3 regions of the Pseudomonas sp. GW821-FHT03E01 genome follow, and region 1 is predicted to be linked to each of the others. Evidence: predicted binding sites of a transcription regulator. Region 1 holds the regulator's gene; each other region holds the start of a gene.

What was found. The regulator sigma-54, encoded in region 1, starts transcription at its own class of promoters, with help from an activator protein. The targets are predictions, from matches to a motif close to ANTGGCATNNANNTTGCTNT.
Positions count from the first base shown of each region.
Region 2: the regulator sigma-54 is predicted to act here: its motif matches at 5,171-5,190, upstream of glnK (P-II family nitrogen regulator).
Region 3: the regulator sigma-54 is predicted to act here: its motif matches at 2,633-2,652, upstream of AC07VO_RS11230 (circularly permuted type 2 ATP-grasp protein).

Region 1 covers NZ_JBWKUI010000008.1:21,846-29,640, reverse strand. Annotated here, with positions in the region: gene AC07VO_RS14875 (KdsC family phosphatase) at 1-330, shown strand, start outside; gene lptC (LPS export ABC transporter periplasmic protein LptC) at 338-910, shown strand; gene lptA (lipopolysaccharide transport periplasmic protein LptA) at 897-1,442, shown strand; gene lptB (LPS export ABC transporter ATP-binding protein) at 1,442-2,167, shown strand; gene AC07VO_RS14855 (RNA polymerase factor sigma-54) at 2,352-3,845, shown strand; gene hpf (ribosome hibernation-promoting factor, HPF/YfiA family) at 3,920-4,228, shown strand; gene ptsN (PTS IIA-like nitrogen regulatory protein PtsN) at 4,241-4,705, shown strand; gene rapZ (RNase adapter RapZ) at 4,708-5,565, shown strand; gene AC07VO_RS14835 (HPr family phosphocarrier protein) at 5,581-5,853, shown strand; gene pmbA (metalloprotease PmbA) at 5,983-7,329, opposite strand; gene yjgA (ribosome biogenesis factor YjgA) at 7,438-7,795, shown strand, end outside.
Region 2 covers NZ_JBWKUI010000004.1:3,764-11,558, forward strand. Annotated here, with positions in the region: gene AC07VO_RS07780 (methyl-accepting chemotaxis protein) at 1-946, shown strand, start outside; gene AC07VO_RS07785 (aldose 1-epimerase family protein) at 1,129-2,343, shown strand; gene AC07VO_RS07790 (YifB family Mg chelatase-like AAA ATPase) at 2,350-3,843, opposite strand; gene AC07VO_RS07795 (HigA family addiction module antitoxin) at 4,299-4,562, shown strand; gene AC07VO_RS07800 (accessory factor UbiK family protein) at 4,712-4,978, opposite strand; gene glnK (P-II family nitrogen regulator) at 5,395-5,733, shown strand; gene AC07VO_RS07810 (ammonium transporter) at 5,769-7,106, shown strand; gene AC07VO_RS07815 (secondary thiamine-phosphate synthase enzyme YjbQ) at 7,319-7,744, shown strand.
Region 3 covers NZ_JBWKUI010000005.1:367,333-375,127, reverse strand. Annotated here, with positions in the region: gene AC07VO_RS11250 (PLDc N-terminal domain-containing protein) at 71-262, shown strand; gene speE (polyamine aminopropyltransferase) at 501-1,376, shown strand; gene AC07VO_RS11240 (hypothetical protein) at 1,532-1,765, shown strand; gene AC07VO_RS11235 (ribonuclease E inhibitor RraB) at 1,964-2,305, shown strand; gene AC07VO_RS11230 (circularly permuted type 2 ATP-grasp protein) at 2,685-4,094, shown strand; gene AC07VO_RS11225 (alpha-E domain-containing protein) at 4,107-5,057, shown strand; gene AC07VO_RS11220 (transglutaminase family protein) at 5,054-5,863, shown strand; gene AC07VO_RS11215 (c-type cytochrome) at 6,017-6,844, opposite strand; gene AC07VO_RS11210 (acetyl-CoA C-acetyltransferase) at 7,425-7,795, shown strand, end outside.

The sequences.
Region 1 (7,795 bases):
ACCCCGGTGGTCGAACGACGAGCCAGGAACCTCGGCATTCCACACCTGTACCAGGGTCGCGAAGACAAACTGGTGGTGCTCGACGAGCTCCTTGCCCAACTCAACCTGAACTATGAACAAGTGGCCTACCTCGGCGACGACCTGCCGGACCTGCCGGTGATTCGCCGCGTCGGTCTGGGCATGGCCGTGGCCAACGCCGCCAGCTTCGTGCGCGAACACGCCCACGGCATCACCCAGGCCCGTGGCGGCGAGGGTGCCGCGCGCGAATTCTGCGAATTGATCCTGCGCGCCCAGGGCCGCCTCGATGCGGCCAACGCCGCGTACCTGTGAGCCCATCATGCTGAGCAAAAAGATTCGCAACATCCTGATATTCGGTTGCATCGCGGCGCTATTCGCTGCGGTCGGCTATTGGAACATCAGCCCGGAACGCTTCCTCGACAAGCCAGTGGCGCATGTCGATGAAGCCATGATCGACTATTACGCAACCAACGCCCACAGCGTGCAGTACCTGCCGGACGGCAAACTGCAGTATGAAATGACGTCCGACAAGGTCGAACACCTGAAGGCGACGGAAGTGACGTTGCTGTCCAACCCTGACCTGAACATGTTTCGTGGCACCGAATTCCCTTGGCACGTCCAGAGCGAACGCGGCGAAGTCAACCCGGACGGCACCCAGGTCGAGCTGATCGACTCGGTACGTATCACGCGTTTCGACGAAAAAAACCGTAAAACCCTGATTACCACCACCCGTATGACAGTGTTCCCGCAGCAGCAATATGCGCAGACCGATCAACCCGTTAGAATCGATGGCGCCGGCGGTGTATCGACAGGCAACGGAATGAAAGCGTACTTGAAAGAAAGCAGGATACACCTGCTATCGAACGTAAGAGGACAGTATGAGGCTCGTTAAAACCCTCCCTATTTTGCTCAGTCTGAGCGCAGCACTGGGAAGCGTGAGCGCCTGGGCTCTGCCGACCGATCAAGCGCAGCCTATCCGCATCCAGGCCGACGACGCCCAACTGGACGACAAGAACGGTGTTGCCACCTATAAAGGTGATGTGATCATCACTCAGGGCTCGATGATCGTTAAGGGCAACACCGTGACCATCACCCGCACGCCAACAGGCGAGATCGATGTGGTGACCTCGGTGGGCAACCTCGCCTACTTCGAGCAACTGCAGACCGCTGGCGACACCAAGCCTGTTCAGGGCTGGGGCGTAACCATCCAGTACCACGCAGCGCAAAACCGCGTCGTACTGATCGACAAGGCCAAAGTTGTCGACAAGGACAACAACGTCACCCAGGGCGAAAAAATCGTCTATGACACGATCAAGAAACTCGCCAGCGCCGGTCGCGCCACGGGCAGCAAGGTCACCGAGACACGTCCGCGTATCGACATGGTGATCCAGCCGAAGAAGAAAACCGACGAGAAAACCCAGTAATGGCAACTCTGAAAGCTCAGCATCTGGCCAAGAGCTACAAGAGCCGCCAGGTCGTGCGTGACGTCAGCCTGTCCATCGACAGCGGCCAGATCGTCGGCCTGCTTGGCCCCAACGGCGCCGGCAAAACCACCTGTTTTTACATGATCGTGGGTCTGGTACAGGCCGATCAGGGTCGCGTACTGATCGATGACCTGGACGTCAGCCACCAGCCGATGCACGGTCGCGCGAAGGCCGGTATCGGCTATCTTCCGCAAGAAGCGTCGATCTTCCGCAAGCTGTCGGTGACCGACAATATCATGGCCATCCTCGAGACCCGCAAGGAGCTCGACAAGGCCGGTCGCCGCAAAGAGCTGGAAAGCCTGCTGCAGGAATTTCACATCCACCACATTCGTGACAGCCTTGGCATGAGCCTGTCCGGTGGTGAACGCCGTCGGGTGGAAATCGCCCGGGCACTGGCCACCAACCCGAAATTCATCCTCCTCGACGAACCCTTCGCCGGCGTGGACCCGATCTCGGTGGGCGACATCAAGCAGATCATCCACCACCTCAAGGCCAAAGGCATTGGCGTGCTGATCACTGACCACAACGTCCGTGAAACCCTGGACATCTGCGAAACCGCCTACATCGTCAACGATGGCCAGCTGATCGCTGAAGGCGACTCCGCCACCATCCTGGCCAACGAACTGGTCAAGGAAGTGTATCTGGGCCATGAGTTCCGCCTGTAAGCGCTGAGGTGCCTGGCCAGTCGCCTTGGTGCTCATATCAATAAAAAATCAATAGTTTTTTATTGTTACAGCGCTCTAGGCAAACACTTCAGTTTCAGGCATATAATTTGCTTATGTTTGGCGCTTCGGCGCCCTGTAGTGGATGGCGCATGTGCGCCGGCGAATAAGGTGTTAAGCCCCTGCCATGAAACCATCGCTAGTCTTGAGAATGGGCCAGCAGCTGACGATGACACCGCAGCTGCAACAGGCCATCCGCCTGCTCCAATTGTCGACCCTGGACCTGCAACAGGAAATCCAGGAGGCCCTGGAGTCCAATCCGATGCTCGAACGCCAGGAAGAAGGCGACGACTTCGATAACGCAGACCCCTTGGCCGACAAAGCCGAACAGCAACCCAACACCGACATTCAGGAACCCTCCTACCAGGAAACCGCCCCGACGGTGGATAACCTTGAGGAAGGCGACTGGAACGAGCGCATTCCCAACGAATTGCCTGTCGATACCGCCTGGGAAGACGTCTACCAGACCAGCGCCAGCAGCCTGCCGAGCAACGATGACGACGAGTGGGATTTCACCACCCGTACTTCGGCCGGTGAAAGCCTGCAAAGCCATTTGCTCTGGCAACTGAACCTGGCACCGATGTCCGACACCGATCGCCTGATCGCCGTGACCCTGATCGACTGCATCAACAATCAGGGCTATCTGGACGAAACCCTCGAGGAAATCCTCGAGGCCTTCGATCCGGAACTGGACATCGAACTGGACGAAATCGAAGCCGTCCTGCACCGCATCCAGCAATTCGAGCCCGCCGGTATCGGCGCCCGCAACCTCGGTGAATGCCTGCTGCTGCAACTGCGCCAACTGCCCGCCAAGACCCCTTGGCTGACCGAGGCCAAGCGCCTGGTCACCGATTACATCGACCTGCTCGGCAGCCGCGACTACAGCCAGCTGATGCGCCGTATGAAGCTCAAGGAAGATGAACTGCGCCAGGTGATCGAACTGGTCCAGAGCCTCAACCCGCGCCCGGGGTCGCAAATCGAGTCCACCGAAGCCGAATACGTCGTTCCCGACGTGATCGTGCGCAAGGACAACGAGCGCTGGCTGGTGGAACTGAACCAGGAGTCGGTGCCGCGCCTGCGGGTCAACGCCCAATACGCCGGCTTCGTACGCCGCGCCGATACCAGCGCTGACAACACCTTCATGCGTAATCAGTTGCAGGAGGCTCGCTGGTTCATCAAGAGCCTGCAAAGCCGCAACGAAACCCTGATGAAAGTGGCCACCCAGATCGTCGAGCATCAACGCGGCTTCCTGGAGTACGGCGACGAGGCCATGAAACCGCTGGTGCTGCATGACATCGCCGAAGCGGTGGGCATGCACGAATCGACGATTTCACGGGTGACCACGCAAAAATTCATGCATACCCCACGGGGCATCTATGAACTGAAATACTTTTTTTCCAGCCACGTCAGTACCTCCGAAGGCGGTGAATGCTCGTCTACGGCGATCCGCGCGATCATCAAAAAACTGGTTGCCGCGGAAAATCAGAAAAAGCCGTTGAGTGACAGCAAGATCGCTGGTTTACTGGAGGCACAAGGCATTCAGGTGGCTCGCCGCACCGTCGCCAAGTACCGCGAATCCCTAGGAATCGCGCCTTCGAGCGAACGCAAGCGGTTGATGTAGAGCCACGCCACAGCGTTCCAGTGGTAGATCATCGGATCTACCGCTTTATGCACTGGCAACGAAGGAGAAGCTGTATGCAAGTCAACATCAGTGGACACCAACTGGAAGTGACCGAACCTCTTCGCACCTACATCGGCGAAAAACTCGAACGATTAGAGAGGCATTTCGACAAGATCACCAACGTGCAGGTCACGATGACGGTCGAGAAGCTCAAGCAGAAAATCGAAGCCACGCTGCATATTCCCGGCAATGAGGTGGTCGCTAACGCGGAACATACCGATATGTACGCAGCGATCGACGCACTGACCGACAAGCTGGATAAACAACTCAAAAAGCATAAGGAAAAGACCCAGAGCCTCCTCCAGGGCGCGACCGGTCGTTAACACTCCCAACCCATGATCCGACTTGAAAGCATCCTGACCCCCGGCCGTTCCCTGGTGAACGTGCCGGGCGGCAGTAAAAAGAAAGCCCTCGAGCAAATTGCCAACCTCATCCATCGCGAAGTGCCGGATCTGGCCATGCAGGATGTCTTCGAGAGTCTGGTCGCCCGTGAAAAACTCGGTTCCACCGGCTTTGGCAACGGTATCGCCATCCCCCACTGCCGTCTCAAGGGCTGCGGATCGCCCATCAGTGCCTTGATGCACCTGGATGCACCCATCGATTTCGACGCCATCGACGGCGCTCCGGTTGACCTGCTGTTTGTACTGCTGGTCCCCGAAGCCGCCACCGATGCGCACCTGGAGTTGCTGCGCCAGATCGCCAGCATGCTTGATCGCAAGGAAGTGCGTGAAAAACTGCGCAGCGCCCCGAGCAACGAAGCCTTGTATCAGGTTGTCCTGGACGAGCAAAACGGTCACTAATCATGCGCCTGATCATCGTCAGCGGCCGCTCCGGCTCAGGTAAAAGCACTGCCCTCGATGTTCTCGAGGACAACGGCTACTACTGCATCGACAACCTGCCGGCCGGTCTGTTGCCGGAACTGGCCGAACGCGCACTGATTCACACCGAACTGGCACAACCTCTGGTGGCCGTGTCCATCGATGCACGCAACTTGCCGAGCCACCTGTCACGGTTTCCCGAATTGCTGGAAGAAGTCCGCAGCCGGCATATCCAGTGCGATGTGCTGTATCTGGACGCCGATGAAGAGACCCTGCTCAAACGATTTTCGGAAACCCGCCGCCGTCACCCGCTGAGCAGTGCCAATCGCTCGCTGGCGGAGGCGATAGAGGACGAAACCAATCTGCTGGGGCCGATCGCCGACCTGGCCGACCTCAAGGTCAACACCACCAATCTGAACCTGTATCAGCTGCGCGATACCATCAAGCTGCGCCTGCTGAATCAGCCGGAGCCCGGTACTGCGTTTCTGGTGGAGTCTTTCGGGTTCAAGCGTGGCATGCCGGTGGACGCCGATCTGGTGTTCGACGTGCGCTGCCTGCCTAACCCTTACTGGAAACCGGAGCTGCGGGCACAGTCCGGGCTCGATCAACCGGTGGCCGACTACCTGGCGGCGCAGCCGGATGTCGAGGAAATGTTCCAGGACATTTCCTCCTACCTGCTCAAGTGGCTGCCCCGCTTTGCCGCCAGCAACCGCGCCTATGTCACCATTGCCATTGGCTGCACCGGCGGGCATCACCGCTCTGTCTACCTGACCGAACGTCTGGGCCAGGTCCTGCAACAATCCCTGAAGAACGTCCAGGTTCGCCACCGCGACCTCAGCTAAAGGATTCACATCGCGATGCCTGCTCTGGAAATCGAAATCATCAACAAGCTGGGCCTGCATGCCCGCGCGTCTGCAAAATTCGTTGGCGTCGCCGGGCAGTTCCCTTGCCAGATCAGAGCTGGCCGTACACCGGAAACGATGGTCGATGGCAAAAGCATCATGGCCATGATGATGCTCGCGGCCGGCAAGGGCACCAAAATCCACCTGAAAACCGAAGGTGAACAAGAGCAGGAAGCTATGGATGCACTGGTGGCGCTGATCAACAACTTCTTCGACGAAGGCGAATAAAGATCAATGGATTTCGGCTTTCGGTTGCGCCCACAGATGCGTAGGCGCTGACGAAGCTGCGATATTTTGATCCAAAAAAAAAGCGCCACCCAATCGGGTGGCGCATTTTTTTTGTGCAGCAACCGCAGCTTAACTACCTGCCACCGTCATCCGCTCGATCAACACCGAACCTGTGCGAATGTTGCTGCGCAATTCCAGGTCATTACCGACCGCAATGATCTGCTTGAACATGTCGCGCATGTTGCCGGCAATAGTCACTTCCTGGACCGCGAACTGGATTTCGCCGTTCTCGACCCAGAAACCCGCTGCGCCACGGGAGTAATCGCCAGTGACCATGTTCAGGCCCTGCCCCATCAATTCAGTGACCAGCAGGCCACGACCCATGCGGCGCAACAGGGCCGCCTGATCTTCATCGCCATGGGTGACGAACAGGTTGTGCACGCCGCCGGCATTCGCGGTGCTCGGCATGCCCAGCTTACGGCCGGAATAGGTGCCAAGCACGTAGGACACCAGCTCGCCGTTTTCCACGAACGGCTTGGCGTAGGTCGCCAGGCCATCGCCGTCGAAGGCAGAGCTGCCCAAAGCGCGCATCAAGTGCGGACGTTCATCGATGGTCAGCCATTGCGGGAACAGTTTCTGCCCCAGCGTGCCTTCGAGGAACGAAGACTTGCGATACAGACTGCCGCCGGAAATCGCCGAGAGGAAACTGCCGAACAAACCGCCGGCCAGTTCCGCAGAAAACAGCACCGGCACTTCGCAGGTCGGTACCGGGCGTGCGCCCAAGCGGCTCGCCGCCCGTTGCGCGGCACGCTGGCCGATGCTCTCCGGGCTGGTCAACAAATTGCCCTGCCGGTTCACGTCGTACCAGTAATCACGCTGCATCTGGCCATCGGCTTCGGCGATCATCACGCAGCTGAGGCTGTGACGGGTCGAGGCGTAACCGCCGATAAAACCGTGGCTGTTGCCGTACACACGGCAACCCTGATGAGTGCTGAGGGTGGTGCCGTCGGCGTTCTTGATCCGACTGTCGGCGGCAAACGCCGCCGCTTCACAGGCCAGGGCCTGCTCGATGGCTCGCTCCGGTGTGATACTCCATTGGTGGAACAGGTCGAAATCCTGCAGCTCCTTGGCCATCAGCGCGGCATCCGCCAAGCCTGCGGCTTCGTCTTCGGACGTGTGCTTGGCAATCGCCAGCGCAGCAGCGACGGTTTCGCGAATCGCTTCCGAACCGCTGGCCGAGGTGCTGGCCGAGCCTTTGCGCTGCCCTACATACAAGGTGATGCCAAAGCCCTGGTCGCGGTTGAACTCAACGGTTTCGACTTCCCGCTGACGCACCGTGGTCGACAGGCCCTGCTCCAGCGACACCGCCACTTCACAGGCACTGGCGCCTTGGCGCTTGGCTTCAGCAATGATCTGCTCAACTTGCTCTTGCAGTGCCGGCAACGCTTGTGGGCCGACGCTTTCAACTGCACTCATGCTGTTCTCCACTCAAATTCTGCTTTCGGTAACGGTCATCGAGCGACCGGGCCGGACAAGCGGCCCCCGACTGGTTATCATGGCGGCGTTTCTTTGCGGACGGCCACCATGGTTGATTCTTACGACGACTCCCTCGATACGGGAGAAAAAAGCAAATCCCAGGTCAAACGCGAGCTGCATGCTCTGGTTGACCTCGGCGAGCGCCTTACAACACTCAAGCCTGACCTGCTGGCAAAACTGCCGTTGACCGACGCTTTGCGCCGGGCTCTGGCCGATGCGCCCAAGCACACCGCGAACATCGCGCGTAAACGGCACCTTCAGTTTATCGGCAAGCTTATGCGCGATCAGGACACTGGCGCCATTCTCACCCTGCTCGATCAACTCGATGCCTCCACCCGGCAGTACAACGAACGTTTCCACGGCCTGGAACGCTGGCGCGATCGCTTGATCGCAGGCGACGACGCCG
Region 2 (7,795 bases), on a different contig from region 1:
AGCCTTGGGTGCCGGTGATTTGAGCGTGCGCCTGAACGTGTCGAGCAACGACGAAATCGGTCAGTTGGCCCGCGCTTTCAACCAGATGAGCCAGGCCTTGTCGACCATGGTCGAGCACATTCGTAGAGCCTCGGAAGAGGTCAACAGCCGCGCCCAGGCGTTGTCCGGTCTGTCTGGCGGTGCCTATGAAGGGATGGAGCAGCAGTCCGGCGAAATCACCAGCATGGCCGGCGCCGTGGAAGAATTCAGCGCCACCTCGCTGAACATCGCCGACAACATGGGCAACACCCAGCGCCTGGCGCAGGAAAACGCACAGCAAACCCAGATCGGTCGTACGTCGATGGACGAAGCGTCCTCATCCCTGGAGCAAATCGCCGGTGCGCTGAACAGCACCGCGACGGTAATCAACACCTTGGGTCAGCGCTCCCAGGAAATCGGCGGCATCGTCGGGGTGATCACCGCGATCGCCGAGCAAACCAATTTGCTGGCGCTCAACGCTGCCATCGAAGCCGCCCGTGCCGGTGAACAAGGTCGTGGGTTTGCGGTGGTGGCCGATGAGGTGCGCAACCTGGCTTCACGCACTCGCCAGGCCACTGACGAAATTTCCGGGATGATCCAAAGTATCCAGCAGGAAACCGGCAACGCGATCAGCACCATGGAGCAGGGTAACGTGCTGATGCAGGAAGGCTTGTCGCGCAACGCCAACGTCGCCTCAGCCCTGGCGCGAATCGATGAGCAAAGTCGCTCGGCCGGTCAGCAATTCGCCGCCATCACCACCGCGACCCAGGAGCAAAGCAGCACCGCGACCTTGCTCAGCAGCAACCTGCAAAGCATTGCCTTGGCGAACAGTGAGCAGCGGGAAGTGGTGTCGAACCTGGCGGTGACTGCCAAAGAGCTGGAGAAGCTCGCGGCGGACTTGCGGCATGAGGTTGACCGGTTCCGCTAAGGCACCTCCGAAACAGCCATCGCGAGCAGGCTCGCGATGGCATCAACTCGATTCTGCGCGTTATCCACAAGCCCCGTATCGACGATCATTTGGCATTTGCCGTCGTGATCTCGATTTTTATGCTTGCTGAAACGTTTCTTCAAGTTTATAAAAATGGCACAACTCCAAGAAAGGCTGCTGCCATGACCCCGCTCAAACTCTTCGTTGCCCTCAGCGCACTGTCCGCTGCTTCCCACGCCATGGCCTGGGATTACGTCCTGCTCGATACCGACAAAGCCGCCCAGAACTGGCAGATCACCAGCCAGCAACTCGGCGTGAAAACCGACAAACCCTTCTCCGTGACCCTGCGCACCTTGCATGGCGGTCGGCAGGAGGGCGTCAGCATTGTCGACATCGATAATGGCGCGATGAAACTCTCGGTGGTGCCGACTCGCGGCATGAACGTGCTGCAAGCTTCGGTCGGCAATGTGCGCATGGGCTGGGATTCGCCGGTCAAGGAAGTGGTCAACCCGTCCTTCATCGAACTCAACGGTCGCGGTGGCCTGGGCTGGCTGGAAGGTTTCAATGAACTGGTCACCCGCTGCGGCTACGAATGGGTCGGCCATCCCGGCATGGACAATGGCGAGCTGCTGACCCTGCACGGTCGCGCCGCCAACATCCCGGCCAACAAAGTCACCCTGCACATTGATGAAAAACCGCCATACGCCATCAGCCTGCGCGGTGAACTGAAAGAGCAGGCATTCAAGAAGGTCGACTTCTCCGTCGCAACCGAACTGGTCACCGACCCCGGCAGCGTTGTGTTCGCCCTCAACGACACTCTGACCAACAACGGTGATTATCCGAAGGAATACCAAGCGCTGTATCACAGCAACTTCAGCACCCCGTTCCTGGAACAGGGCGCCCGCTTCGCCGCGCCGGTGAAGCAGGTGTCGCCGTTCAACGACAAAGCCAAGGGCGATTTGCCGGACTGGCAAACCTACCGCGCACCGACCAAGGACTACGACGAAACGGTTTACAACGTGGTGCCGTATGCCGATGCCAAGGGCGATACGTTGACCGTGCTGCATAACAAGGCCGGCAGCCTGGGTGTCTCGGTCGGCTTCAACACTCAAACACTGCCGGTGTTCTCCCTGTGGAAAAATACCGATACCCAGGGCCAGGGCTATGTTACGGGGCTGGAGCCGGGAACGAGCTTTTCCTATAACCGCCGGTATCAGCGGCCACTGAACCTGGTGCCGACAATTGCGCCGAAGGAACAGAAGCAGTTCCGTATCAGCTACAGCTTGTTGGCGGATAAGGCGGCTGTGGATAAGGCGTTGAAACGGGTGAGCGAGATTCAGGGCGGGCGCGAGACTGAAGTGCGGCAGACGCCGTTGGTTGATCTGACCAAGGGGTGATACGGACTAGAGCGTTGTTGGCCGATATTGCAGCGCTTCGGCCAGGTGTTCGCGTCTGATCCCGTCAGCCTGCTCAAGGTCCGCCAGCGTGCGCGCGACCTTGAGCAGTCGATGGGCCGCTCGCAACGACAGCGTTAAACGCTCGCAGGCGGATTCCAGCCAGTTTTCATCGGCTGTGGATAACTTACAGTGCCGGCGTAGGCCTGGCAGGTCGAGGAAGGCATTGGCGCAACTCTGGCGTTTGTGTTGCCGCTCTCTTGCATCAGCAACCAACTCGGCGGCGGTGGCTGTATCGTCGCCGGGATTCAACGCAGGATTCAACGCCGTGGCCTCACGAGCAACCGTCAGGTGCAGATCGATGCGGTCCAGCAGCGGCCCCGACAGTTTGTTGCGATAGCGCTGCACCATGTCCGGCGTGCAGGAACAACGACCACTTGGCTCGCCAAGATATCCACAGGGGCAGGGATTCATCGCAGCCACCAATTGAAAGCGCGCCGGAAAGCGAACGCGGTCCTTGGCGCGGGAAATCACGATGTGGCCGGATTCCAATGGCTCTCTCAACACCTCCAATACCTTGCGATCAAACTCTGGAAGCTCATCGAGGAACAACACGCCATGGTGGGCGAGGGTGATTTCGCCGGGTTGCGGTTTCGAGCCGCCACCCACCAGTGCCGGGCCTGAGGCGGAGTGGTGTGGCTGTCGGAAGGGACGCTGTGGCCAATGACTCAACGGCACACAACTGGCGACCGATTGAATCGCCGCGACTTCCAGTGCTTCGCTCTCGGCCAATGGCGGTAACAACCCCGGCAGACGACTCGCCAACAACGTTTTCCCCGTCCCCGGCGGACCGCTGAACAGCAGGTTATGAGCCCCCGCCGCTGCAATCAGCAAGGCTCGCTTGGCCGCAAGTTGTCCCTGAACTTCATTCAAGTCGGGATAGGGTTTGCTGGCGTAGAGCAAACCGTTGGAAGCGTAGGGTTCGATGGGCGTGTGACCATTGAAATGCGCGACCGCTTGAAGCAGATGATCCACCGCAATCACCTTCAACCCCGACGCCAGGCAGGCTTCTTCAGCGTTCGCTCGCGGGACTACCAGCGTGCGCCCGGCCTTGCGCGCCGCCAGCGCCGCCGGCAACACCCCGCGAACCGCACGCACCGCGCCCGACAGCGCCAGCTCTCCCAGGCACTCCACGTCATCCAGCGTCAACGTCGGCACTTGCACACTGGCCGACAGAATCCCCAAGGCAATCGCCAGATCGAAACGCCCGCCATCCTTCGGCAAATCGGCGGGAGCGAGATTCAAGGTGATGCGCCGCGCTGGAAATTGCAGCCCCGAATTGATGATCGCGCTACGCACCCGATCCTTGCTTTCCTTCACCGCCGCCTCGGGCAGCCCGACCATGGTCAGCGACGGCAAGCCGTTAGCCAGATGCACTTCGACGGTGACGGCGGGCGCATCCACGCCGACTTGGGCGCGGCTGTGGACGATGGATAGGGACATGGTCGTTCCTTGAGCTGACGGGGAACCGCTTCCTGCGGGTTTTTTAAAGCGTAGTAGGAGAGGGGCGCTTTAACGTGGCAGAAGAGCCGCCAAACTTTCGCAGGATGTTGCTGGGGCCGGTGAGTTGATTCCAGCCAGTTAAGCCATAACACGATCCGTAGCAGCTGGCGGAGCCGGCGCACGGCTGCGCAGCAGTCGTAAAATCAGATCACGCGGTGGATCAGGCAGACCGTACAACTTGGATTTACGACTGCTGCGCAGTCGAACGCAGCCTTCGGCAGCTGCTACAAAGGTTACGTCGCGGCTGGTATTTGGGCGTAATCAACCGAGGAGCTAGATTTCTTTGTAGGACCGGGCCTGGATAGATGAAGGACTTCGGTGAAAGAGTTCGGACGCTCTTGTCGGATCGGGGGGGATGCTTATGATCACAGCTGATCAAGCCCTAAGGAGGGGAGATGAGCAATTCTGGAATGCGGCCGATTCATCCTGGCGAAATCCTTGAAAAGGAGTTTCTAGAGCCTCTGGGCATTACGGCGACTGGTCTGGCTAGCGTGTTGAATGAAGGCACGGATGAAGTGAGTGCCCTTTTCATGCAGGAGAGAGGTATTAGTCCTGAGCTCACAAAGAAGCTATCGCGCTACCTGAAAACCACGCCCGGATTCTGGTTAAAACTGCAATCGACCTACGATCAGCGCAGGGCCGAAATCGAGCGTGGTTGAGCTTCGGGTACTTAAAAAGACTGCAGCGTCCGCGAAGCACGCTTGAACGATGGTTCCCACGCTCTGCGTGGGAACCATCCCGTGACGCTCTGCGTCACATCTGGAGCGTCCCTGGCGGCGTTCCCACGCAGAGCACGGGAACGATCAGGTTACTCGGCGTCAGCAGGTGGATTGAGCTTCGCTTCCAGCTCCGCCACTTTCGCCTCCAAGCTCTCCAACCGGGCGCGGGTCCGCGCCAGCACAACCATCTGGCTGTCGAATTCTTCACGGCTCACCAAGTCCAGCTTGCTGAAGCCGCTCTGCAACAAAGCCTTGAACTGGCTTTCGATTTCGCTTTTCGGCAGTGGGGTGTCGCCGCTGAAGAGGCGGGAGGCGGTGCCGCTCAGGGCGTCGAGGAAGTCTTTGGGCGCGAGCATGGGAAATGTCCTGTCAACAATGGCGGGCAGTGTACCACGCAGTGTCTATAGTCAATCTCGAAGGCTGGGATGCACGCTTTTCGCGCATGCGAGTGGAGAGCCACGCACTGTTGTTGTGCGTAACCGTGGCGTCAATCGGCTGGAGAGGCCTGCGTTAGCGGCCAAGGGCTTGAAATCAATGGCTTTTGGATAGATGGCAAGCTTTCTGCTTAGTCGCTGGTGACCCATGCACTGATGCAGTCGCTGTGACGAATGCAGTGCGCCAAGCGGAACGGGGGAAGTTTCGTGCGGAGTGGTTAGCTGGCGTCGGACGGGCAGGTAAAGCCGACGATGCGTTACAAAGCCAGGCACTGCGCTTAGACTTGAGTCGGGTTTGTTTTCCTGGGGCAAGTCCACCAATTCGGGAGAGAGTTTTCATGAAGCTAGTCACTGCCATCATCAAGCCGTTCAAACTGGACGACGTGCGCGAGTCGCTGTCCGAGATCGGCGTGCAGGGCATTACCGTTACTGAGGTCAAAGGCTTCGGTCGGCAGAAGGGTCACACCGAGCTGTATCGCGGCGCGGAGTACGTGGTCGATTTTCTGCCTAAGGTGAAGATCGATGTCGCCATTGACGACAAGGATCTGGACCGGGTTATCGAGGCGATAACCAAGGCCGCCAACACCGGCAAGATCGGTGACGGCAAGATCTTCGTGGTCAATCTGGAACAGGCGATTCGCATCCGTACCGGCGAAACCGATACCGACGCAATCTAAGCCGCCACAAACCCAACGCCCCAGGAGAAAACAAAATGACTCTGCGTAAATTCGCAGGGCTAGGAGCCCTGTTGTCCATCGTAATGCCTGGCCTGGCCATGGCGGCAGATCCGGTGGCGCCTCCAGTCCTCAATTCCGGCGATACCGCCTGGATGATGACCTCGACAGCCCTTGTGCTGTTCATGACCATCCCCGGCCTCGCGCTGTTCTACGGCGGCATGGTTCGTTCCAAAAACGTTCTTTCGTTGATGATGCAATGCTTCGCCATTACCGGCCTGGTCACCATCCTGTGGTTCCTTTACGGCTACAGCATGGCGTTTGACACAACGGGTATGGAAGCTAACGTCGTCAACCTCAATTCGTTTGTCGGCAGCTTCGCCAAGGCATTCCTCGCCGGCATCACGCCTGCCAGTATTACCGGCCCCGCGGCGCTGTTTCCCGAGGCGGTGTTTGTCACCTATCAGATGACCTTCGCCATCATCACCCCCGCGCTGATCGTCGGTGCTTTCGCCGAGCGGATGAAGTTCTCCGCAATGCTGGTGTTCATGGGGATCTGGTTCACCCTGGTTTACGCGCCGATTGCGCACATGGTCTGGAGCGGTCCGGGTTCGCTTTTGGGCGACTGGGGCGTGCTCGACTTCGCAGGCGGCACCGTGGTGCACATCAACGCCGGTGTGGCCGGGCTGATCGCCTGTCTGGTACTGGGCAAGCGTAAAGGCTTCCCAACCACCCCGATGGCTCCGCACAACCTCGGCTATACCCTGATGGGTGCCGCGATGCTCTGGGTTGGCTGGTTCGGTTTCAACGCCGGTTCCGCTGCCGCAGCCAACGGCACTGCCGGTATGGCCATGCTGGTGACTCAGATCGCTACCGCCGCCGCAGCCTTGGGCTGGATGTTTGCCGAGTGGCTGACCCACGGTAAACCGAGCGCACTGGGTATCGCTTCGGGCGTGGTGGCCGGTCTGGTTGCGATCACTCCGGCGGCGGGTACCGTTGGCCCGATGGGCTCGATGATCATCGGTCTGGCAGCGGGCGTGGTGTGCTTCTTCTGCGCCACGACTCTGAAACGCAAAATGGGTTACGACGACTCCCTCGACGCTTTTGGCGTGCACGGTATCGGCGGTATCCTCGGCGCGATCCTGACGGGTGTGTTCGCTGCACCGTCCCTGGGTGGTTTCGGCACCGTCACCGACATCGCGGCTCAAGTCTGGATTCAGTGCAAAGGCGTGGGCTTCACGGTGATCTACACCGCGATCGTCACCTTCATCATCCTCAAGGTGCTGGACGCTGTCATGGGTCTGCGCATCACCGAGGAAGAAGAAGCAGTCGGCATCGATCTGGCGCTGCACAACGAACGCGGCTACAACTTGTAAGCACGCCTATAAAAAATGCCCGGCTTGCCGGGTATTTTTTTGTCTTGATTTTGTCAGTGAAGGAAAGGCTGAAAGGTTTTTTCATACACGTTCAGGGGCGTTTACAACGGGTGTTTTTCTGCGGCCAATGGCTTACACGATTGAAGGAATATTAGGGCCTTTGTTTTTTCCCAGAGCGCGCTAGAATGCGCCCCGAACGTGCGGAGAACTGTATGTGGCAACAGACTCTGATTACCCTGCGGGCACGGCCCCGGGGCTTTCATCTGGTAACGGACGAGTTACTCGCCGGCTTGCCTGAACTCAAGGCGTGTCGGGTCGGTCTGTTGCATTTGTGGCTACAGCATACCTCGGCGTCGTTGACCATCAACGAGAACGCCGATCCGGCGGTACGTCGCGACTTCGAACGATTTTTCAATCGTCTGATCCCACAAGGAACGGACGACTATGAGCATAACGACGAAGGCCAGGACGACCTCCCGGCGCACTTCAAGGCCAGCGTACTTGGCTGTCAGCTCAGTTTGCCGATCTCGGCAGGCCGACTGGCGTTGGGAACCTGGCAAGGCGTTTATCTGGGCGAGCACCGTGATCATGGCGGTGCCCGTAAAGTCCTCGCCACCGTGCACGGTGAAGGGGAATAAACCGCTGGTCACCAGCGGTGGTTGAATTTTTTCCGGCGGCCTTCGACAGAA
Region 3 (7,795 bases), on a different contig from region 1:
GGTAATAAAACGGAACCCTCGCCAGGCCCGACTATCCTAAGAGTGCCTACCATTTTTTTGGAGCGACACCATGGGTTCCACGTTCAACACCCTGATCGGCCTGATTATTTTTGCCCTGGATATCTGGGCCATCATCAACGTGCTTAAAAGTGGCGCCGAAACCGGGATGAAAGTCCTTTGGGTGCTGTTGATCCTGCTGCTGCCGGTGCTGGGCCTGATCATCTGGGCCATCGCCGGGCCAAGAGGCGATGTGCGGATCTGACGATCTTCATGGTAGGAGCGAGGCTTGCCCGCGAAAGGATCGCTGCGGTGTACCTGATAGACCGAGTCATCGTTCTTCGCGGGCAAGCCTCGCTCCTACCGGTGTGTGCATCAGAAGGTTCGACCTGTCATGTTCCGCGACGTAGAATGCGCGCCTTTCCCGGTCAATCGAGGCGATCGATTGGCCATCATGGGCGGGTAACCGTCCGTTGCCACCCGCATTCATCGGAGCACTTCCCATGAGCAATACCCCAACCAGCGAGTACCTGGAAACCCTCTACGAAGGCTATGGCCAGCGTTTTCGCATGGAAAAACTGCTGCACGAAGTGCGCACCGAACACCAGCACCTGGTGATTTTCGAAAACCCGCGCATGGGCCGGGTGATGGCGCTGGATGGCGTAATCCAGACCACCGAAGCCGACGAATTCATCTACCACGAAATGCTCACCCACGTGCCGATCCTCGCCCATGGCACCGCCAAGCGCGTGCTGATCATCGGTGGTGGCGACGGCGGCATGCTGCGTGAAGTGGCCAAGCACCGCAGCGTCGAGCACATCACCATGGTCGAAATCGACGGCACCGTGGTCGACATGTGCAAGGAATTCCTGCCGAACCACTCCAAGGGGGCGTTCGATGATCCACGCCTGAACCTGGTGATCGACGACGGCATGCGTTTCGTCGCCACCACCACCGAAAAGTTCGACGTGATCATTTCCGACTCCACCGACCCGATCGGTCCGGGCGAAGTGCTGTTCTCCGAAAACTTCTACCAGGCTTGCCACCGCTGCCTGAACGAAGGCGGCATTCTGGTGACCCAGAACGGCACCCCGTTCATGCAAATCGAAGAAGTCAAAACCACCGCCGGTCGCCTGCGCAGCCTGTTCCCGGACTGGCACTTCTATCAGGCAGCCGTGCCGACCTACATCGGCGGCGCAATGACCTTCGCCTGGGGCGCGACCGATACCGCTTATCGCAAATTGTCCCGCGAAACCCTGCAACAGCGCTTCGCCGGCAGCGGCATCATCACCCGCTATTACAACCCGGAAATCCACATTGGTGCCTTCGCGTTGCCGCAGTACGTGCTGCAAGCAGTGAACAAACCTAGCAACGACTGATGCTTCGTCGATAAGAAAGGCCGTCGCCGGTGTGTGAAACACGCGGGTGACGGCCTTTTTTCATGTCTTGCTTTTAGGATCCCTTGGAACGATCGGCCAATGCACGAGTCGAGATAGATGTAAGCCCATCCATGGGTTTTACCGAGGAGGCACCGATGCAAAAGTGGAAAATCACTTTCGTGGATGATCACGGTGAATCAGTCGACGAACTCTTCGAGTGCGAGGAGTGCCCGAGCAAGGAGCAAGCCGCCAAACTCGTTCGCGCCCGACGCCTGCCGGTCGCTGCCGAACTGGACCTCAATGATCTGGAGGGTCGTACCGCTGATCCGACCGTCAAAAGTCTGAAATCCCAAAACAGCATTGAAATCCTCAGTATTACTCCGATTTGATACACCTCCTGTCACATTCACCACCAGGCCTTGGCAGCGGCTCTGTCTTGAGGCTACTCTGCAACCGAGATCAGCGAGTGACTCGCTAAGGTCTGGTCTTGTCAGCTACATGCTTGTTTCCCGGCGGCAACCTCTGTTGCCGCATCGAAAGTGCAGGGAATACGGAAAGTCTATCCATCAGTCTGAGGGGGACGTTTCATGAGCACAGCCTATCAAGAAGACATCAGCAGCAGCGTGCTGCGCCGCATGAAAGAAGGCGGTTTCGATTTTTCACGATTCCATCCCATCGAGTTCTACGCCATTTTCCCGGACGAGGAGCGGGCACGCAGGGCGGCAGGTCATTTTTGTGGTGAATCCTTGAATGCCCAGATCAGCGCGCGTGACGACGGCGCGTGGTCGCTGGAACTGAGCAAAGTGATGTACGCCACCTACGACGGGATCGGCGACTTCGAGCAGGACTTCGAGGCGGTGGTCGAGCCTCTGGGTGGCATCATCGAGGGATGGGGCGTCAAACAGGAGATACGAGGGCTACTCGCATAAGCTTATGAACAGTGACACTTAGTAACGGCTGACCTTTGGGTTGGCCGTTTTTGTTTCGATCTTTTTATTTCGCCACATTTCAAACGGACAAAAAAAAGCCACCTGAACAGGCGGCTAAAGGGAAGAGCGATCAGTTTTCCAGCGAATGTACGGATTATCCGCATCTCCCTCCCGAGCAGTGAAATCAACTCTGACTATGCTGCTGATAGGCGACAGCATTGCTTCGCCATGAAGCGGGGGCGATCAGGGTGGGGCATTTACCGCACAGGATTGGTGCGGTGCGCGCAGCGACATTATCCAACTGATTGATATCAAAGCGTTTCTGCCTATGGCACGGGCCTTGCGAAGGCCTGGATGTCCGTGTGACAAGGAGTACGGCATGATCCGCACCTTTTTTGATGAAATGTACGATGCCGGCGGCCAGGTCCGTCCGCATTATCGGGAGTTTGCCCGTTGGCTGGCCGAAACGCCTGACGAGCTTTTGGCACAACGGCGACGCGAGGCCGATCTGTTATTTCATCGTGCCGGGATTACCTTCACGCTCTATGGTGATGAGCAGGGGACAGAGCGCCTGATTCCCTTCGACACCATTCCCCGCAGCATCCCCGCCAGTGAATGGCGGGTCGTCGAACGCGGCTGCATTCAGCGGGTCAAGGCATTGAACATGTTCCTTGCCGACCTCTATCACGAGCAGCGCATCATCAAGGCCGGCATCATCCCGGCCGAACAAGTGCTGGCCAACGAGCAATACCAGTTGGCGATGCAAGGGCTGGATCTGCACCGCGATATCTATTCGCACATTTCCGGTGTCGACCTGGTGCGCGATGGCGACGGCACCTACTACGTGCTCGAAGACAACCTGCGTACCCCCAGCGGCGTGAGCTACATGCTCGAAGACCGCAAGATGATGATGCGCCTGTTCCCCGAGTTGTTCGCGGCCCAGCGCATCGCACCGATCGACCACTACCCGAACCTGCTGCTCGACACTCTGAAAAGCTCCAGCCCGATCGACAACCCGAGCGTGGTGGTGCTGACGCCGGGGCGTTTCAACAGTGCGTTTTTCGAGCATGCGTTCCTCGCTCGGGAAATGGGCGTTGAACTGGTGGAAGGCGCCGACCTGTTCGTGCGCGACGACAAGGTGTTCATGCGCACCACGGACGGGCCGAAAGCGGTCGACGTGATCTACCGTCGCCTCGACGATGCGTTCCTCGATCCGCTGGCGTTCAACCCCGATTCGATGCTTGGCGTTCCAGGGCTGCTGTCGTCCTACCGCTCCGGCAATGTGGTGCTGGCGAATGCCATCGGCACCGGGGTCGCGGACGACAAGTCGGTGTATCCCTTCGTCACGGACATGATTCGTTTCTACCTCGATGAAGAGCCGATCCTGAAGAACGTGCCGACGTGGCAGTGTCGTAATCCTTCTGAACTGTCCCACGTGCTGGCCAACCTTCCGGAGCTGGTGGTCAAGGAAACCCAAGGCTCCGGCGGTTACGGAATGCTGGTGGGGCCGGCGGCGACGGCAGCGGAGATCGAGTCTTTCCGCGAGCGGATCAAAGCCAAGCCCCACGCGTACATCGCGCAACCGACGTTGTCGTTGTCGACCTGTCCGACCTTTGTCGAAAACGGCATCGCACCGCGCCACATCGACCTGCGTCCGTTTGTATTGTCTGGCCGCGAAACCCGGGTTGTGCCCGGCGGTTTGACCCGTGTCGCCTTGCGTGAAGGCTCCCTGGTGGTGAACTCGTCCCAGGGCGGCGGAACCAAGGACACCTGGGTGGTCGAGGATTGAAGGAAGCTTGCCATGTTAAGTAGAACTGCCTCGGATCTGTACTGGATGTCGCGTTACCTGGAGCGGGCGGAAAACCTCGCGCGGATGCTCGACATCAGTTATTCGCTGTCGCTGATGCCCCAGGACGGTCGTGGCGACGGCTTGCACGAACTGGCCATGCCGTTGCTGATCACTGGCACCCTGGACGATTACCTGGCGCGCCACGGCGATCTGCATGCCGAACGGCTGCTGCATTTTTTCGCCCTGGACGCGGCCAACCCGGCGAGCATCTACAGCTGCCTCGGTGCCGCGCGAGCCAGCGCCCATGCGGTGCGTGGGCGAATCACCGCCGACATGTGGGAAAACATCAACGCCACCTGGCTGGAAATTCGCGGGATCGCCGAGCAGGGCTTGAGTCGCTACGGCATGAGCCGTTTCTGTGAGTGGATCAAGGAACGTTCCCACCTGTTCCGCGGCGCTTGCTACGGCACGATCATGCGTAACGACGCGTTCCGCTTCATTCGTCTGGGCACCTTCATCGAAAGGGCCGACAACACCTTGCGCCTGCTAGATGCCCGTTACGAAATGGCCGGCGATCAAGCCGAAGCAGTCAGTGACGGTACGGCCCACGCCTATTACCAATGGAGCGCCTTGTTGCGGGCCTTGTCATCGTTCGAGGCCTACACCGAAATCTACCGCGACGCCCCCGGCGCCCGGCATGTGGCCGAGCTGTTATTGCTGCGCGCCGATGTGCCGCGATCCCTGCGAGCCTGCACCGAAGAGGTCGATCAGATTCTCGCTCAACTACCGGGGGCCAACGGCCGTCCCGCACAACGCCTGGCGGCGGAAATGGACGCGCGCCTGCGCTACACCGGTATCAACGAAATCCTCGACGAAGGCCTGCACACCTGGCTGACCGAGTTCATCCCGCTGGTGCGCCAGTTGGGCAATGCCATACACAGTTCCTATCTGGAGGCTGCATGAGACTTTCCATTAGCCACGAGACCGCCTATCACTACGAAGATCAGGTGCGGGCGAGCATCCAGTACCTGCGACTGACACCCCACGACAGCGAGCGCCAGCACGTGCTGAGCTGGCAACTTGACCTGCCGCGCCCGGTGCGCGCGCAACTCGATCCGTTCGGCAACATCCTGCATGTGTTGACCCTGGACGAGCCGCATGAGGCGATCATCATCGGCGCCCGTGGCCAGGTCGATATCGACGAGCTGCGCGAAGCCGAGCACGAGAGTCAGTCGGCGCTGCCGTTCCTGCGTTTCACCCGGCTGACCGAAGCCGACGAAGCCCTGCGCGCGTTTGCCGGGAAGGCGTGCAAGCAACGGCGGGATCGCACGGCGCTGATCGATTTGATGCATGGCCTGAACCAGCACATGACCTACACGCCAGGTGCCACCGAAGTGGAGACCAGCGCCGCGCAAGCTTTCGCCGGGCGTTCCGGGGTCTGCCAGGACCATACCCATGCGTTTCTCGCCTGCGCCCGCAGCCTGGGCATCCCCTCGCGTTATGTGTCGGGGTATTTGTACAGCGAGAACAGTGAACACCTGGCCAGTCACGCCTGGGCGGAAGCCTGGCTGAATGACGCCTGGTATAGCTTCGATGTGACCAACGAACTGGCCCGGCCTGAACGTCACTTGAAACTGGCCGTGGGCCTGGACTACCTCGACGCCTGTCCGGTGCGCGGTATGCGCCGTGGCGGCGGGTATGAGCAGATGCATGCCAAGGTGTTGGTCGCGCCGACGCCTGCGCCGGTGATCTCCGTCCAACAGCAGTAGCAGTCATTCATTGTGGCGAGGGAGCTTGCTCCCGCTCGGCTGCGCAGCAGTCGCAAACCCGGCGAATGCGGTTTGCCTGACGGATCGCGTCGCCTGATTTGAGGGCCGCTTCGCGCCCCAGCGGGAGCGAGCTCCCTCGCCACAGGTGGATGTTTACTTGGCCGAAGACACCTTGCGTCCCGCCATGTGTTTCAAATACCCCACCAACAACTCCAGATCCCCCTCCGGCAACACCGTCGGTGAGAACCCGGGCATCTTCGCCTGCGGCCACTGGCGCAAGCTCTGCGGGTCACGGATGTAACGCTTGAGGAAGTCTGCGCCGAAATACTCGGTCGGGTTGAACGGAATATTCAGGTCCGGCCCGAACTGCGCGTCCCCCGCGCCATTGAGTCGATGACAGGCCAGGCAGTTCTTCTGAAACAGCGCAAAGCCCTTGTTCACCGGATGGTCCGCCTTCAGCGCAGGATCGGGTAACAGGGCAGGGAAGCGCTCAGCCACCGGGGCCATGCGCTTGATGCTCGCCACTTCGAACGGCCATTGCTCGGGACTGATATTGCCCGCCTGTGGATCGGTCCAGACCAGATAGAACGGCCCGGCACTGGGCTTGCCCTCGGACAGCGGCGGCCACGGCTTGGCCGGGTCTTCAATCGCCAGCCAGGCCCGCGCGCCCTGGGTATTGAGCAACGGCGCGGCGGCCAGTTCGGCGGCAAAACCGTCCAGGGCCACGGCTTGCAAGTGGTCGTCAGGCTTGATGCCCGTCAACAACGCCGCCAACGGCACGGCGCGATAGCTCATGTCCCGTTTGTAGGAAACGTCGTTAGTGATCGTGATGGTCTGAGCCTGAGGATGCTTGAGCAATTCCTCGGTCTGCCACGTGCGAGGGCTCGCGCCCAGCTCAAGATTCAGCTGCGCGGCAGACAGAGGCGTGCTGAGCAGCAAGGCCCCAAACAGAATGAGCGCTTTCAAGTGATCGTCGTCCATGTCGTGGAAGTGCCGCAAAGGTTGGCACAGCCACGCCGGCCCGGATAGCGAGCCAGTCACATTTTTATCAGGCGAAATGAAAACCCCCGCTGCTCGATCAGCCAAGCACCTTGGTCAGGTTCGGCAAAATCAACAACAGCGTAGTAGCAAATAGAATGAGCCCGGCTTGACGTACTTTCGAATGTTTGAACATGGCTTGACCGCCTTTTTTGTTATTTCCTGGTTGCCTGCCTGCATATCTCCATGACGGCAGAGCGCTGCACTTCCTGTAGGACGAGAGCCTCGGCAAAACCCGACGACAACTTCGTACAGGTTTACATTAGGGCCCGCGTCACGCTTGGCTTAGATCCATTTCGTATGGACTTAGCGCTGACCACTGCCAAAAAGACATGAGGCCTATGGCCATCTTCTTGGGCGCCCGTTGGCTAGACAGCTTGGTGACACGAATCGATTAATCCGATAGCTGACTACCGTTCGTCTGAGCGTGACCGTCAACGCCAATGAGCGCTGTGGTCATTGAATCCACGGCTGCTCGGCATAAGGTGAGGGTATAGAGATCACCCTCAGGTTCGAGAACGCCATGACCCAAGCTTTGATATTTGACGCGTTACGCACGCCCCGTGGCAAAGGCAAGGCCAATGGCGCCTTGCACAGCGTCAAGCCAGTGAACCTGGTGGCCGGGCTGCTGACGGCGTTGCAGCAGCGCACCTCCCTGGACACCAGTCAGGTCGACGACGTGGTGCTTGGCTGCGTGACGCCTATCGGTGATCAGGGCGCCGACATTGCCAAGACCGCCACACAAGTGGCCGATTGGGACGTCAGCGTGGCGGGTGTGCAACTCAATCGCTTCTGCGCGTCGGGGCTGGAAGCAGTGAACCTGGGCGCGATGAAAGTGCGTTCCGGCTTCGAAGATCTGGTGGTGGTCGGTGGCGTCGAGTCGATGTCCCGCGT